DNA from 2 places in the Aerococcus mictus genome. Region 1 is predicted to be linked to the other one. Evidence: predicted binding sites of a transcription regulator. Region 1 holds the regulator's gene; the other holds the start of a gene.

What was found. Region 1 encodes HrcA, which represses chaperone genes, less so after heat shock. Its sites were predicted from a motif close to TTAGCACTCNNNNNNNNNGAGTGCTAA; they were not measured.
Region 2: the regulator HrcA is predicted to act here: its motif matches at 2,178-2,204, upstream of DBT49_RS01140 (co-chaperone GroES).

Annotation. Positions count from the first base shown of each region.
Region 1 is NZ_CP132985.1:1,068,931-1,076,946, forward strand. It holds gene recQ (DNA helicase RecQ) at 1-95, shown strand, start outside; gene truB (tRNA pseudouridine(55) synthase TruB) at 110-1,021, shown strand; gene ribF (riboflavin biosynthesis protein RibF) at 1,049-2,005, shown strand; gene hrcA (heat-inducible transcriptional repressor HrcA) at 2,313-3,383, shown strand; gene grpE (nucleotide exchange factor GrpE) at 3,388-4,050, shown strand; gene dnaK (molecular chaperone DnaK) at 4,072-5,889, shown strand; gene dnaJ (molecular chaperone DnaJ) at 5,961-7,121, shown strand; gene lepA (translation elongation factor 4) at 7,336-8,016, shown strand, end outside.
Region 2 is NZ_CP132985.1:237,989-246,004, reverse strand. It holds gene DBT49_RS01150 (adenylosuccinate synthase) at 1-14, shown strand, start outside; gene groL (chaperonin GroEL) at 144-1,772, opposite strand; gene DBT49_RS01140 (co-chaperone GroES) at 1,854-2,123, opposite strand; gene DBT49_RS01135 (redox-sensing transcriptional repressor Rex) at 2,744-3,388, opposite strand; gene DBT49_RS01130 (ABC-F family ATP-binding cassette domain-containing protein) at 3,623-5,572, shown strand; gene DBT49_RS01125 (DUF503 domain-containing protein) at 5,638-5,919, opposite strand; gene tsaD (tRNA (adenosine(37)-N6)-threonylcarbamoyltransferase complex transferase subunit TsaD) at 5,972-6,988, opposite strand; gene rimI (ribosomal protein S18-alanine N-acetyltransferase) at 6,954-7,460, opposite strand; gene rimI (ribosomal protein S18-alanine N-acetyltransferase) at 7,405-8,016, opposite strand, start outside.

The DNA.
Region 1 (8,016 bases):
AATTTCTTGATATTAGCGGGGTAGGTCCAGTAAAGGCAGATAAATATGCAGATGACTTCTGTCAGTTAATCGAAGATTTTGTAAGTATTAAATAATAGGAGGTGAAGCCATGGATGGCATAATTCCTTTATGGAAGGAAAGAGGGATGACTAGTCACGATTGTGTCAATGCCTTACGTAAATTGTTAAAGACCAGACGGGTGGGACATACCGGTACCTTGGATCCCAATGTGAGTGGCGTATTGCCAATTTGTGTGAATAAGGCGACAAAAATGGCTAATTGGATCACTGATAAGGAAAAGGTCTATCAAGGAGAAATTACCTTAGGTTTTCAAACAGAAACAGAAGATTTGGACGGAAAAATTGTTCGCCAAACGCCTGTGAAGGAAGCTGTCGATGGACAGCTTATTCAAAAAGCTATGGATAGCATGTTAGGTACAATTACTCAAGTCCCTCCCATGTATTCTGCTGTTAAGGTTAACGGTCGAAAGTTATATGACTATGCCCGCCATGGTGAGAAGGTTGACCGCCCGAAAAGACTGGTTAATGTCTATGAATTTGACCTTATAAAGCCCTGCCGATACGATCAAGGCCAGCAAGTGCAAAGTTTTAATTTTCGCGTCCGGTGTGGCAAGGGGACATATGTGAGGACCCTTGCTTCAGACTTAGGAGAGGCACTAGGCTATGCTGCGACCATGACTGACCTTAGTCGGATAGCCTCGAGCCCCTTTACCCAATCACAATGCTTTACTTTATCTGAAATTGAAGATCAAATTAGTCAAGGAAAAAATGATTTTATTTTTCCCATCGATTTTTTGATCCAAGACTTAGTTCATATTGAGATTAGTGGCAAATTAGAAAAACTCGTCAGCAACGGGGCGGTTTTAAATAAAAATAATTTGGCCGAAGAATATCGAGACCAATTGCCGGTGGCTTTTTATGGCCAGCAAGGACTCATGGCTATTTATGGACAACATCCCAGTGATGAAGAACAAATGAAACCGTTAAAAATGCTGATATAACTGATGACTTTAACAATGAGGTGTCTTATGCAAGTAATAACCATTCATCATCCCATAGATCAGAATCTTAAAAATAATGAGGGCATCGTTTTAGCTTTGGGTTTTTTTGATGGTGTCCACCGTGGCCATCAAGCAGTGATTAAAGCTGCAAGGAAGGAAGCCTTCAAACGCAAGCTTCCATTAGCAGTGATGACATTTAATATTTCACCTTTAATTGTTAATCAAGACCTTCACCCTAATCAAATGAAATACCTGACGCAAAATCAAGAAAAGATGCTTTTACTTGAGACTTTTGGGGTAGATCGGGTTTACTTAGTTGATTATACCAGTGCCTTTTCTAATCAAAGCCCCAAAGCTTTCGTTGATAATTATCTGGTTGGCTTAAATGCTAAGGTAGTTGTTGCGGGCTTTGATTATACCTATGGAGCTAAAGCCATAGCTAATATGAAAAACTTGCCAGACTATGCTGAAGATCGCTTCAAAATTATTGAAGTCCCCGTATTGAATGAAAATAATAATAAAATTGCTTCCAAACAGATTCGCAAGGAGCTAACTGAGGGATCATTGGAAGAAGCTAACCAGGCGCTGGGCTATCCTTATTTCTTCCGTGGTTTGGTCATTAACGGCTTTAAACGAGGCCGTACCCTAGGCTTTCCAACGGCTAATATCTATACCCAGGCCAGTACTTTAATTCCCAAAGTTGGTGTTTATTTGGTTCAATGTCAAATCAACCATCAGCTATTCTGGGGGATGGCTTCCATTGGATATAATGTCACTTTTGGTGATGATAATGACAAGACCATTGAAATTAACTTGTTTGATTTTGAGTCAGAAATTTATGGTGAAGAAATGCTGGTATTTTGGTACGAATATTTACGGGGTGAAAAGAAATTCTCTAGTGTAGAGGCTATGGTGGAACAGTTGAATCAAGATAAAAGTGACTGCCTAAGTCGTCTACAAAAATATGAAAATTATCAAAACTAAATTCTCTAAAAAGTTGGTGTCGATTTGCCAACTTTTTTTATTTTGTCATTTTTGTATGAGGCTAGGGACCGATCCAAGGTAAAGGTTGAGTCGCTAGTAAGTTATCACTGCCAGCTGTTATTACTAAGTAAGGGCTATCTTTTAACATTACCTATGAAATTGTTTTGCTAAAGGTCAAAATAGGAATTGTAATGACTAGGAAATTCTTTGAAAAACAGTTTGACTTTTATTGACATATGCACTTAACCATGTTAGTATATAGATATGTTAGCAGAAGGAGCTGTCAAGTGCTAAAAGAGGTGATAAGATGTTAAGTAAAAGACAAATTATTGTTTTAAAAGCAATTATTGACGCCTATAGTCAAAGTGAAGAACCGATTGGCTCTAAATCGATTCTAAAACTGACTGGCCTTGAGGCAAGTTCTGCAACTATTAGAAATGATATGGCAAAACTTGAAAAACTTGATTTGATTAAAAAGATGCACTCGTCTTCCGGAAGAGTGCCCACTGAAGCCGGCTATCGTTTCTACATTAATTATATTCTTCCCAAGAATGGTGGAATTATCGATAGTGGATTAAGTGAAGCGGAAAATGAAAAGGTGAGTGAAATATTTCAATCACCTTACTTGGCCTTAGATGAAATCGTTAATCGCTCAACTGAACTTTTAGCTGAGCTAACGAACTATGTGGCGATTTCTTTAGGACCTGACGCTTACCATTATCACTTAGCTGGCTTTCGCTTTGTACCGGTAACTAGCCGGCAAGTGATGCTTGTCTTAGTGACAGAAGAAGGGACAGTGGAAACGCAAATTTATCGTTTGCCAGACAGTGTATCTATGGAAGCCTTAGAGGATATGGCAAATATTATTAACCGTGATTTAATTGGTTTAAGTCTTCCTAGCGTTCTTGTACGCCTTAAAAGTAACTATATGTCCTATTTCGATGAATCAATTCGACGCTTACTTTATGAAGGAAGTATAATCGAAGATTTACTTAAAAAAATGGATGCTTCACGCGTCTTTGCTAAAGGTAAGGCAAATCTCTATAATCATCTCTATCAAAGTGATGCTTACCAACAGGTAGAGAATTTAAATCGTCTATTTGCTAATCCTAACTTATTAGATACACTCATTGATCCTGGTGATCAAGGGATTCAAGTGAAGGTAGGTAAGGACATGCAGGCTGATGGCCTCAATCATTTATCTATTATGGCTACCAATTTTGTTGGTGGTAATAATGATCAACAAACGATTTCTGTGGCTATTCTCGGCCCAGAAAATATGTCTTACCTGCGAATGGCTCAACTATTTCAAGGTGTGAGACTACAGCTCAATCACTATATCGATTCATATTATAAAAATGATAAAGAGGAGGGGTAAACAGATGAGCAAAGTTCATAATAAGAACAATCAGGATGTTGACCCAGAAAATATAACTGAAGATGAAAAGTCTATCCAGGATAAAAACAAGGCTCAAGATTTGAAACAAAATCAAAATAATAAAGCCGATAAGGATAATGAGTCAGAACACCTGGCTGATGATGAGAAAAATAAAACCGCAGATGAAGATAAAGAAGTCCATGAGAATGATAAAGAGAGTGAACTTCAAAGCATAAAGAAAGAACTTGAAGAAAAAAATGATCAAATTCTTCGCTTATCTGCGGAAATTAAGAATATTCAAAGAAGAAATAATAAGGAAAGACAAGATGCTGCTAAATACCGTTCCCAACATTTAGCTGAAAAACTCTTAGGTGCAGTTGATAACTTAGAACGGGCCTTGACTATTGAAGCAGATGATGAAGCAAGTCGCAGTATGAAACGCGGCATTGAAATGGTATTGGAAAGTATTCAAAGTGCCTTTAATGATGAAGAAATAAAAACGATTGATCCTAAAGGTGAAAAATTTGATCCTAATTTCCACCAATCCGTTTCATCTGTTCCTGCTGATGACGGTCAAGAATCAGATACTATCGTTGAAGTCTATCAAAAAGGCTATGTCATCAAAGACCGTGTCTTAAGACCAGCTATGGTAGTCGTTGCACAATAATAAAAAAGGAGATAATAAATAATGAGTAAAATTATAGGAATTGACTTAGGAACTACAAACTCTGCCGTTTCAGTATTAGAAGGTGGAGAACCAGTAATTATTACTAACCCAGAAGGCAATCGCACTTCACCCTCTGTAGTAGCTTTTAAAGATGGCGAAATTCAAGTAGGAGAAGTCGCTAAACGCCAAATGGTGACAAACCCGAATACAGTTGCTTCGATTAAACGTCATATGGGGGAATCCGGGTACAAGGTTCATGTCAATGACAAAGATTACACCCCAGAAGAAATTTCTGCTATGATCTTACAATACCTAAAAGGCTACGCTGAAGATTACTTAGGAGAAAGTGTAAGTAAAGCTGTTATTACTGTGCCAGCTTACTTTAATGACGCCCAACGTCAAGCAACCAAAGATGCTGGTAAAATTGCCGGCTTAGAAGTTGAACGGATTGTTAACGAACCTACTGCAGCTGCTTTAGCTTATGGTTTAGACAAAGATGATAAAGACGAACAAATCCTAGTCTTTGACCTAGGTGGCGGGACCTTTGACGTTTCTGTCTTAGAACTCGGTGACGGTGTCTTTGAAGTTTTATCTACTGCCGGCGATAATAAATTAGGTGGGGATGACTTTGACCAACGCATTGTGGACTACTTAGTTGAAGAATTTAAGAAGGATAATGGGATCGATCTTTCCAATGACAAAATGGCTATGCAACGTCTCAAAGATGCTGCAGAAAAAGCGAAAAAGGATTTATCCGGAGTTACCTCTACACAAATCAGCTTACCATTCATCTCTGCTGGTGAAAGTGGTCCATTACACTTAGAATTAACCTTAACTCGGGCAAAATTCAACGAACTTACTGATGACTTAGTTGACCGGACCACTAAACCCGTTCAACAAGCCTTAGCTGACGCTGACTTATCCAAGTCAGATATTGACCAAGTGATTTTAGTTGGTGGTTCTACCCGTATTCCGGCAGTGGTTGACCATGTTAAAGAATTAACTGGCCAAGACCCACACCGTGGTGTTAACCCTGATGAAGTGGTTGCTATGGGTGCTGCTATTCAAGGTGGTGTGATTACTGGTGACGTTAAAGACGTTGTCTTGCTCGATGTTACGCCACTATCCTTAGGTATTGAAACCATGGGTGGGGTCTTCACCAAATTAATTGATCGGAACACGACTATCCCAACCTCTAAATCCCAAGTCTTTTCAACGGCTGCAGATAACCAACCCGCTGTAGATATCCACGTCTTACAAGGTGAACGTCCTATGGCTGCTGACAACAAGACTTTAGGTCGTTTCCAATTAACCGATATTAACCCAGCTCCTCGTGGTGTCCCTCAAATCGAAGTGAAATTTGATATTGACAAAAACGGGATCGTTAATGTTTCAGCCACAGATAAAGGCACCGGTAAGGAGCAAGCGATTACCATTCAATCTAATTCTGGTTTAACCGATGAAGAAATTGACCGCATGATGAAAGATGCTGAAGCTAACGCTGAAGAAGATAACAAGCGTAAAGAAGAAGCAGAATTGAAGAATGAAGTTGAACAAATCATCCATCAAACCGAAAAAACTACTAAAGATGTTGAAGGTAAAGCAGATCAAGCAGACATCGATAAAGCCAACCAATTAAAAGACGAACTAAAGGCTGCCCAAGAAGCTGGAAATACTGATGAGATGAAGGCTAAGAAGGACGAATTAATGGAAGTTCTTCAACAATTAACGGTAAAACTTTACGAAGCTAACCAAGCAGAAGGCCAAAATGAAAATCAAGATAATAATGATGATGGTACCGTTGAAGGTGACTTCGAAGAAGTAAATGACGATAAATAATCGACTATAGTAGGCTTGTCCCTGTCTTAAGGCAGGGACAAACTATTGTATCGAGGATAAGGGGGTAAAATATGGCTAAAGGAGATTACTATGACATTTTAGGTGTCAGTAAAGACGCCAGCCAGAAAGATATCAAGCGTGCTTACCGTAAACTAGCAAAAAAATATCATCCTGATTTAAACCATGATCCCGGTGCTGAAGAAAAATATAAAGAAGTAACGGAAGCATATGAAGTTTTAAGTGATGAAAACAAACGGAAACAATACGATCAGTTTGGTCATGCTGGTGCAAATGGTGGTTTCGGTGGCTTTGGCAACGGAAGTTATCAATCCTACTCAGGACAAGGTTTCTCTGGCTTTGAAGATATCTTCGATCAGTTCTTTGGTGGTCAAGGTGGCTTCGGTGGCTTTGGCTCGTCTGCTAGTCAACGGTCTAGGACTGCACCTCGCCGTGGGGATGACTTACAATACACCATGGATTTAAGCTTTGAAGAAGCTATCTTTGGTAAAGAAGAAACGATCTCATATAAACGCGAAGAAGCTTGCCAGGTTTGTGAAGGCTCTGGTGCTAAGCCAGGAACGTCGAAGAAAACTTGCCCAACCTGTAATGGGCAAGGGGTCGTTCAACAAGTAAGAAATACCCCATTTGGTCAAATGGCTAGCCAAACCACCTGTAGCCAGTGTCAAGGTGAAGGTAAGATTATCGAAGACCCATGTACTAATTGCCAAGGAAGCGGTCGAGAAGAGAAGAGCCATACGGTTAAAGTGAAGGTCCCAGCCGGTGTAGAAGATGGGCAATCGATTCGTCTTTCCGGACAAGGTTCAGCTGGCTACAATAAGGGTCCAGCTGGGGACCTCTATGTGGTTTTCCGTGTAGCTAAAAGTAATATCTTCCAACGCAAAGGGTCACAAATCAGTATTGACTTGCCTCTAAACTTTGCCCAAGCCGCTCTGGGTGATGAAGTTGAGGTTCCAACCGTTCACGGCAAAGTGAACCTTAAGATTCCTGCAGGTACACAAAGCGGAGATACCATTCGTTTACGTGGCAAAGGCGCCCCAGTATTAAACCGTGATCGCAATGGGGACCAATTAGTCAATATTAAGATCATTACACCTAAACATCTCAATGACAAACAAAAGGCTGCTCTTCGTGACTATGCTAAGGCATCTGGAAATAATGTCACTGAAGAAGAGAAGAATTTCTTTGATAAGATTAAAGATGCCTTTTCATAAGCAAAATGAGGTTGAAATTTTTAACTGATTTTAATCATCTAAAAACCGTAATCTTCTGCCTAGGAAGGTTACGGTTTTTTGCTTTAGCTATACTAGAACTTTTTTTAATGCTTTGTTTTAGATATCATCTGAACTCTGCATGGGTATATGTTATAATGAAGGGTGAACTCTTTATAGATTAGATAAGGAAGTGAGCAAACGAGTGACAAAAGCAATTGATATTAATGAATTAAAAGAAAGACAGAAACGCATTAGAAATTTTTCGATTGTGGCCCATATTGACCACGGTAAGTCAACTTTAGCTGACCGTATTTTGCAAAAGACTGGGACGGTTTCCGACCGGGAAATGCATGATCAACTACTTGATTCCATGGATTTAGAGCAAGAACGTGGCATCACTATTAAACTAAATGCCGTTGAATTAGAGTACCAAGCAGAAGATGGCCAAGAATATATCTTCCATTTGATCGATACTCCTGGGCACGTCGATTTTGCCTATGAAGTATCACGGAGTCTGCAAGCCTGTGAAGGGGCGCTTTTGGTGGTTGATGCGGCTCAAGGGATTGAAGCTCAAACTTTGGCAAATGCTTATTTAGCAGTGGATAATGATTTAGAGTTAGTGCCAGTCATCAATAAGATCGATTTACCTGCAGCTAATCCTGAATATGTCAGAACTGAAATTGAGGATATTATTGGTATTGATGCAAGCGAGGCGGTCTTGTGTAGTGCTAAGACTGGGATTGGTATTGAAGAAATCCTGGAACAAATTGTGACTAAAATACCTGCTCCCCAAGGGGATATCGAAGCGCCTCTCCAGGCATTGATTTTCGACTCCGTCTATGATTCTTATCGGGGAGTCGTTCTTAGTGTGCGGATTGAAAACGGCATAGTAAAA
Region 2 (8,016 bases), 830 kb from region 1:
ATAATATTTGGTAAAAACGATAAAGAGAAAAAGTAAGCTCTGACTGAGGAAAATTTCCTTAATCTGAGCTTACTTTTTTTTGTGAAAAAGCGCTTGGGAAATTCCCAAGCGCTTTTCAATCTTTATCCTATTCAGTTTTCGGATTAATACATCCCTGGTGCGCCTGCTCCTGCAGCTGCATCATTTCCTGCATTTTCTTCTGGATGGTCAGCAACAACTGCTTCAGTAGTTAAAATCAAACCAGCTACTGAGCCTGCATTTTGTAAAGCAGAACGTGACACCTTGGTTGGGTCAACCACACCATCAGAAATCATGTCTACCCATTCACCGCTAGCAGCGTTGTAACCAACACCTTGGTCTTTATCGTGAATGTGTTCTACAATGACAGAACCTTCTAGACCAGCATTTTCAGCGATTTGACGTAGTGGGGTTTCGAGGGCACGAACCACGATGTCTGCACCAGTTTGTTCGTCACCTTCTAAGGAGTCAACGACTTCTTTCACCTTGTCTTGGATATTCATGAAAGCAGTACCACCACCAGCTACGATACCTTCTTCAACCGCAGCACGAGTAGCGTTTAAAGCGTCTTCGATACGTAATTTACGTTCTTTTTGTTCAGATTCGGTGGCTGCACCTACGCGAACAACGGCAACCCCACCAGCTAATTTAGCAAGACGTTCTTGTAATTTTTCACGGTCATAGTCAGAAGTAGTTTCTTCAATTTGTTTTCTGATATGAGCCACACGTTGTTCCAATTGTTCCTTGTTACCCTTACCTTCAACAATGGTGGTATCGTCTTTAGTAATGGTTACACGGGCAGCTTGACCTAATTGATCAATGCTGGTGTCTTTCAATTCAAGACCTAAGTCTTCAGTAATGACTGTACCACCGGTAAGAACAGCTAAGTCTTCTAATTGTTCTTTACGACGGTCACCAAAGCCAGGCGCTTTCACAGCAACAACATTGAAGGTTCCACGAATTTTGTTCAAGACTAAAGTAGGAAGTGCTTCACCTTCAACATCGTCAGCCACTAATAATAAGGATTTACCTTGTTGTACGATTTGTTCTAATAATGGAAGGATATCTTGGATATTAGAAATCTTCTTATCAGTGAGCAGGATGTAAGGATCATCGAGAACAGCTTCCATCTTATCGTTGTCGGTTACAAAGTATTGGGATAAGTAACCGCGGTCAAATTGCATCCCTTCAACAACGTCTAAGGCAGTGTCCATGGATTGTGATTCTTCAATGGTAATGACACCATCTTGGCCTACTTTTTCCATAGCGTCAGCAATTAATTGGCCTACTTCTTGGTCGCCGGAAGAAATTGCCGCAACGTTAGCAATGGATTCTTTAGCATTCACTGGAACAGAAATTTCTTTCAAAGCTTCTACTGCCTTGCGGATAGCTTGATCCATCCCACGACGAATGCCCACAGGATTTGCCCCTGCTGTCACATTTTTGAAACCTTCATGGACGAGGGCTTGGGTTAGGATAGTAGCGGTAGTTGTCCCGTCACCAGCAACATCATTAGTCTTAGAAGCGACTTCAGAAACTAATTTAGCTCCCATGTTTTCAAAGTGATCTTCTAATTCAACGTCTTTAGCAATGGTCACCCCGTCATTGGTGATTAATGGGGACCCATAGCTACGTTCTAGGACAACGTTACGTCCCTTAGGCCCTAAGGTCACTTTCACGGTATTGGCTAATTTATCAATACCTTCTACTAAAGATTGTCTTGCATCACTTGAATATTTAATATCTTTGGCCATTCTATCTATCTCCTATTCTAAATCTAAGCATGATCGAGAATTCAATGTTTTTTATGTTGATTGTCGAAGTTCAGTCAATGATTATTCAACTACAGCAGTTAAATCTTTTTCTTTAATGATGAGGTAATCTTCCCCTTCATAGCGGATTTCGCTTACTGCGTATTTTTCAAAAATAACTTGGTCGCCCACTTTAACTTGAGGGGTGTAATCATCAGTAGCATCAGCAACAGCTACCACTTGACCTACTTGAGGTTTTTCTTTAGCAGCAGATGGTAAAACGATACCAGAAGCAGTTTTTTCTTCCTCTTCTTGGACTTGAATAATCACACGTTCATTTAACGGCTTTAACATTTAAAATATCCCTCCAAATTTCACATACTAATTAATAACACTTTTAATGATTTGTTAGCACTCATCATCTCCGACTGCTAACTTACAATATTTATAGTAAAACATTTCCAGATATAAATCAAGTAATTCGTTGACTTTTTTTGACCTTTTTTCTTGTTATCACTTTAAAAATATAAAATATCATTTAAAAAGTATATATATCTTTGAAATTAGGAAATTGAGATAGATTAAACTCTTTGCACTTTCATTTTTACTATTGATGAGTAATGTTTTGATAGCATTTATTTGATAAATAGCGTTGAGCAGTAGTGGCGCTTTGAATGAGGTAGTTAGCCATGAATAAGCAAGCGATGTGAATTACGTTTAGTAGGCATTAGCCGTACTAAACGTTTGAAGTTCGCTAAGCGAGAGACCTCGGCTCGAGCCGATGCCATGGCTTTTCAACGACCAAAATTCAAAAGCAGAACGAATGCTCATCAATAGCATTTAAAAGAGAAGCAAAATTTTCTATAAAAACTGATGACAAGAAAAAGCCCTCCATTAAGAGGGCTTTACTAAGCGACTGACATAAGTTAGACCTGATCGTCTGACCAGTTTCTAGCTAACTTTTGCTAGTTCTACTAATTTTTCTTTTTATTGTTGCCATTTCGATTACCGATATAGTAAATCAGGGTTTGCAACTCATTGGCTAAATCGACGTTTTGGACATGAATATCTTCAGGAACATCTAAAACCACCGGCGTAAAGTTCAAGATGCCTTGAATACCGGCTTCACCTAATTCACTCACGGTATCTTGAGCGACTTTTTCCGGAACGGTCATAATAGCAATCAGAATTTCCATTTCTTGAATCCGTTCCTTTAATTCACTCATAGGGTAAACCGGTACCCCACTATGGACGGTTCCTACAATCTCAGGATTAATATCAAAGGCCGCCCCAATCCGGATATTATTGGTCCGTTTAAAGTTATAATTTAATAAGGCGTTCCCTAAATTACCGACCCCGATTAAAGCCACTGTGGTGAGGCGGTCTTGGTAGAGTTGGCGACTAAAGAAGTCCAATAGAGCTTCAACATCATAGCCATAACCACGCTTCCCTAGGGCACCAAAATGTGAGAAATCCCGGCGAATAGTGGCGCTGTCCACTTTGATCGCCTCACTGAGTTCGCTGGAAGAAATCCGTGTCTTACCCATATTCTTAAAATTATGCAAGTAACGGTAATAAAGCGGTAACCGCCTAGCCGTTGCACGTGGAATTTCCTTCATGTTTCCACTCCTTTTCACAAGATATCAAATACATTTTATCACCTAAATCATAAAATGGAAAGAACTTTGTGAAAAATCACATAAATCTTTTCTGCTAATTTTCATTAATTTTAAAACTTTGTGAATAATCCCGCCCCTTTCTAAGGGAAAGTTCACAAAGTCAAAAAATATCTGTCGATAAAATATGATACACTAGTGAAGACAATAATAAACGATTTAGGAGGAAAGGATCCAATGATTGTATTACAAGGATCAAAACTCATGCGACGTTTTGGCTCCGATATTCTTTTCCAAGATGTCCAAATGACCATCCAAGATAATAGTCGTACTGCCTTAGTCGGGCGAAACGGCACCGGCAAATCCACCCTACTCAAAATCTTAGCAGGCATTGAAGAACCTGACCAAGGGCAAGTCACCCGGGCTAAGGGTAAGACCATTGCCTACATGGACCAACATGCCGCCATTGAAAACAGTCAACGGACGATTTATGAAGAAATGCGGTCGGTTTTTAAAGAATCTATTGCCCTCATCCACCATGCCGAGCAAGCCGCTCAAGACTTGGCCGATGCCCAGGATGAAGCAAGCTACCAAGAGGCCCTCAAACGCTATGACCAATTACAAGAAGAAGTCAACCAAAGCAATGCTTACGGTTATGATTCCGAAATTCGCATGGTCCTCCACGGCTTTCAATTTCCCGAATCAGATTACGACAAACCCATCAATCAATTATCTGGTGGTCAACGGACCCGGCTAGCCCTGGCCAAGGTCCTCCTCGAAAAGCGCGATATTCTCATCCTCGACGAACCCACCAACCACTTAGACATTGAAACCCTGACCTGGCTAGAAGACTACCTGCCTTCTTATCCAGGAGCCTTATTAATTGTCAGCCACGACCGTTATTTCTTAGACCATGTCACCAATGAAACCTATGAAATGACCAACCACAGTATGGAATATTATAAGGGCAATTATTCCTTCTACCTCAAAGAAAAAGCCGTCCGCCTCGAAAGCTGGCAAAAGGCCTATGATAAACAACAAAAGAAAATCGCTAAGTTAGAAGACTATGTGGCCCGTAACCTTGTTAGAGCCTCGACCACTAAGATGGCCCAGAGTCGACGTAAGCAACTCGAAAAGATGCCCAAAATCGAAAAGCCTAAGCAAGACGAAAAAAGTCCCCATATTCAATTCCTCACGGACAAGTCTAGTGGCAATGTGGTCCTTACCGCCGACCAGCTAGGCATTGGTTACGATGATCACTTACTCTCCTACCCGATTGAGCTGGATATTAGAAAGCAACAAGCTATCGCAGTGGTGGGGCCCAACGGCGTGGGTAAATCTACCCTCTTAAAAACCATTATCCAAGAAATCCCTGCCATCAAGGGGGAAATCCACTATGGGGCTAATGTGACTATTGGCTACTATGACCAAGAATTAGCCAAGCTCCACAGCAATAAGGATGTCCTCCATGAACTTTGGGATGACCATCCGACCATTAACGAGGAAAACATTCGTACCATCCTGGGTTCCTTCCTCTTCTCCGGCCAAGACGTGGAAAAATCTGTCGCCATGCTGAGTGGGGGCGAGAAGGCCCGGCTTGCCCTCGCCAAACTTTCCTTTAATCATGATAATTTCTTAGTACTGGACGAACCGACCAACCACTTGGATATCGATTCTAAGGAGATTTTAGAGAATGCCCTGATTGCCTATGATGGAACCTTGCTATTCGTCAGCCACGACCGCTACTTTATTAATCGGATTGCCACCCAAGTGCTTGAAATCAGTCCGGAGGGTTCCACCCTCTACCTAGGCGATTACGATTATTACCTCAATAAAAAAGCCGAGCAGGAAGCACGGCTAGCTGAAGAAAATAAAGCAGACCAGTCTAGTCTTTCTGAAGAAAAACCAGCACCCAGCCAATCCGCCCAAGCCTATCAAAATCGTAAGGAACGCCAAAAAGAAGAAAGAAAACTCCAACGACAAAGCGAAAAAATCGAAGCAAATATTGAAAGCTTAGATGAAGAAATAGCAGAGATCCAGGAAAAAATGACTGATCCTGACATTTTACAAAATTACTATGAATTAAACCAACTCGACCAATCTCTTAAAGACAAACAAGCCCAACAAGAAGCGCTCTTTAAGGAATGGGAAACCGTTCAAAGTCAGTTGGAAGACTTTGACCAATAAAGATAAAAAGGCATGCCTACACCAGGACTCAAGAAGCAGTCCTCCTGTAAGCATACCTTTTCTTTTTAAGCTTCAAGCCATTCGGTATGAATGACCTCAATGGGATACCAGTCTTCAATTTTATCGAGATAGTTCAGCAAGCGTTGCCGGCTCTTGCTGTATGAATTAGAGACTAGGCCAAAAGCTACCACCGCTTGGTTGACTAAGTCTAAGTCAGCAATTTCAGCAGCAGTCATCTTTTCTCGTTGTTGGGCCCGTTCCACCATACTTTTGACGATCCGGCGCTTATCCTTCAAAGTATAAGCTTGGTCAATGATAAAAGTAACTTCTAAACCAATTAAGACCATCTTTCCTCCTCAAGCTTTCCCTGACAATCAATTGGCCGTTGCTTAAAGGCGACTAATTTTCATCACCTAAGTCTAAACCAGGGTTAGCATCCAAGTCCAAGCCGACAAAGTCGCCCTTTTGGTATTGCGGGTAGGCAGCTGCTGCAATCATGGCGCCATTATCCCCACATAAACTTAATGGTGGGTAGGAGAGGCGCACTTCAGGATGTTCTTTGGCTAGATGACTTTCTAGTTCCTGTCTAAGTGAAGAATTCGCGGCCACGCCTCCGGCAACCACTAATTGTTTGACCGGGTAAGCAGCGATGGCCCGCATGGTTTTAGTTACTAGGACCTCAACAGCCGCTGCTTGGAAGCTGGCTGCCACATCATTAGGATTTAATTTTTCCCCTTTTTGTTCCGCATTATGGGCATGGTTAATGACCGCTGATTTCAGTCCACTATATGAAAAGTCAAAATTATCCTCATTGATCATGGGACGTGGATAGTCATAAATGGCCTGCCCTTCTTGGGCCATTTCATCCATGCGTTTACCCCCAGGATAAGGAACCCCTAAAATACGGCCGACCTTATCATAGGCTTCCCCCACAGCGTCATCACGGGTATCACCGATTTTTTGATAGTGGCCGTCTTCTTTCATATAGACCAATTCAGTATGTCCCCCACTAACCACTAAGGCTAATAAAGGGAAAACCATTTGATCAGATATATTATTGGCGTAGATATGCCCTGCCATATGGTTGACGCCGATTAAGGGTTTGTCATGGGCAAAGGCCAGGGTTTTGGCGGCAGTGATCCCAATAAGTAAAGAGCCTACTAAGCCAGGCCCCTTGGTAACCGCCACAGCATCAATCTCTGGCCAGGTCACGTCTGCTTCCTTCATGGCGTAATCAATCACCTGAGTAATTTGCTCAACATGGTGGCGGCTAGCGATCTCTGGGACTACCCCACCAAACCGCATATGACTTTTTATTTGTGTGGCAACGACATTACACTTCATCTCTTTGCCATCAATAACGATTGCTGCACCGGTTTCGTCACAGCTTGATTCGATTCCCAATATTGTTGTCACTGGTCGATCTCTCCCATAAATAAACTTTTGCATCTTCATGATTATCTTGATAATAGTTTTTGCGTTGGTCAATACACTTAAAGCGCTGGCTCTCATACAAGGCCTGAGCAGGGATATTGTGAGCGCGGACTTCTAAGAAACAACGGGTTAAGCCTTGTTCTTCCAAGTGGACCAGGGCCTGAGCCAAAAGAAAGGCCCCCAAACCCTGGCGCCGTCTTTGGGGGCTGACTGCAAAATGCAGTAATTCCCCTTCATCAGCCAACAATTGAAAAGTGGCTGCCGCTAAAACAACTTGCTTTTCATCTAGCAAGAAGAATAAATAGAGTCGCGGACTGGCTAAGCCCCGCTCCAACCAATCCCTGGCGATATGGGGCATATGGTCAAAAGCCTCCTGGTAAAAAGCCAGCACCTGCTGACTAATCCCGGGAATCTGTTTGGCCTCCGGTCGGTGGTAGACTATGATTTGCTTCATCTTCTTGGGCAACCTGGTGGGCTTCATTTTGCCAAGTCAAAGTAAGCGCATCTTCATGATTATCACGATAATAACGCACCATCTTTCCTGTTGCCTTAAACCCCTCTCGTAGATAGAATTTCTTGGCACCTTCATTGGATAAACGCACTTCTAGGGTTATCGAGTCACGTTCCAGCTCAGGAGCTAAGTGTTTGACCAAGTCTAAGAGCTTGGACCCAATCCCTAAGGACTGGTAGCTTGGTAGTACCGCTAAATTCGAAATGTGAATCGATTCTTTGTCCCGCCGACAACCCACAAAGGCCAGCAGTTCTTTTTCCTTAAAGGCTTGTAGGTAAAATGTTGACGGATTGTAAAGCATATCATTATAGATATCCTTCTTGGACCACATCTGATGCCCATCATAAGCCGCCCGCTCCAAAGCCACCATTTGGTCAATCCACTCCGAATCGGAGATAGCTAAATCAAGCTCCTGGTCTAGGCCAAAAGTCAAAGTAGCCTTATCCAAATCGATCTGCTGACTCAAAGCCTGGCCGGGTTCATCAGCAAATAACTGGGT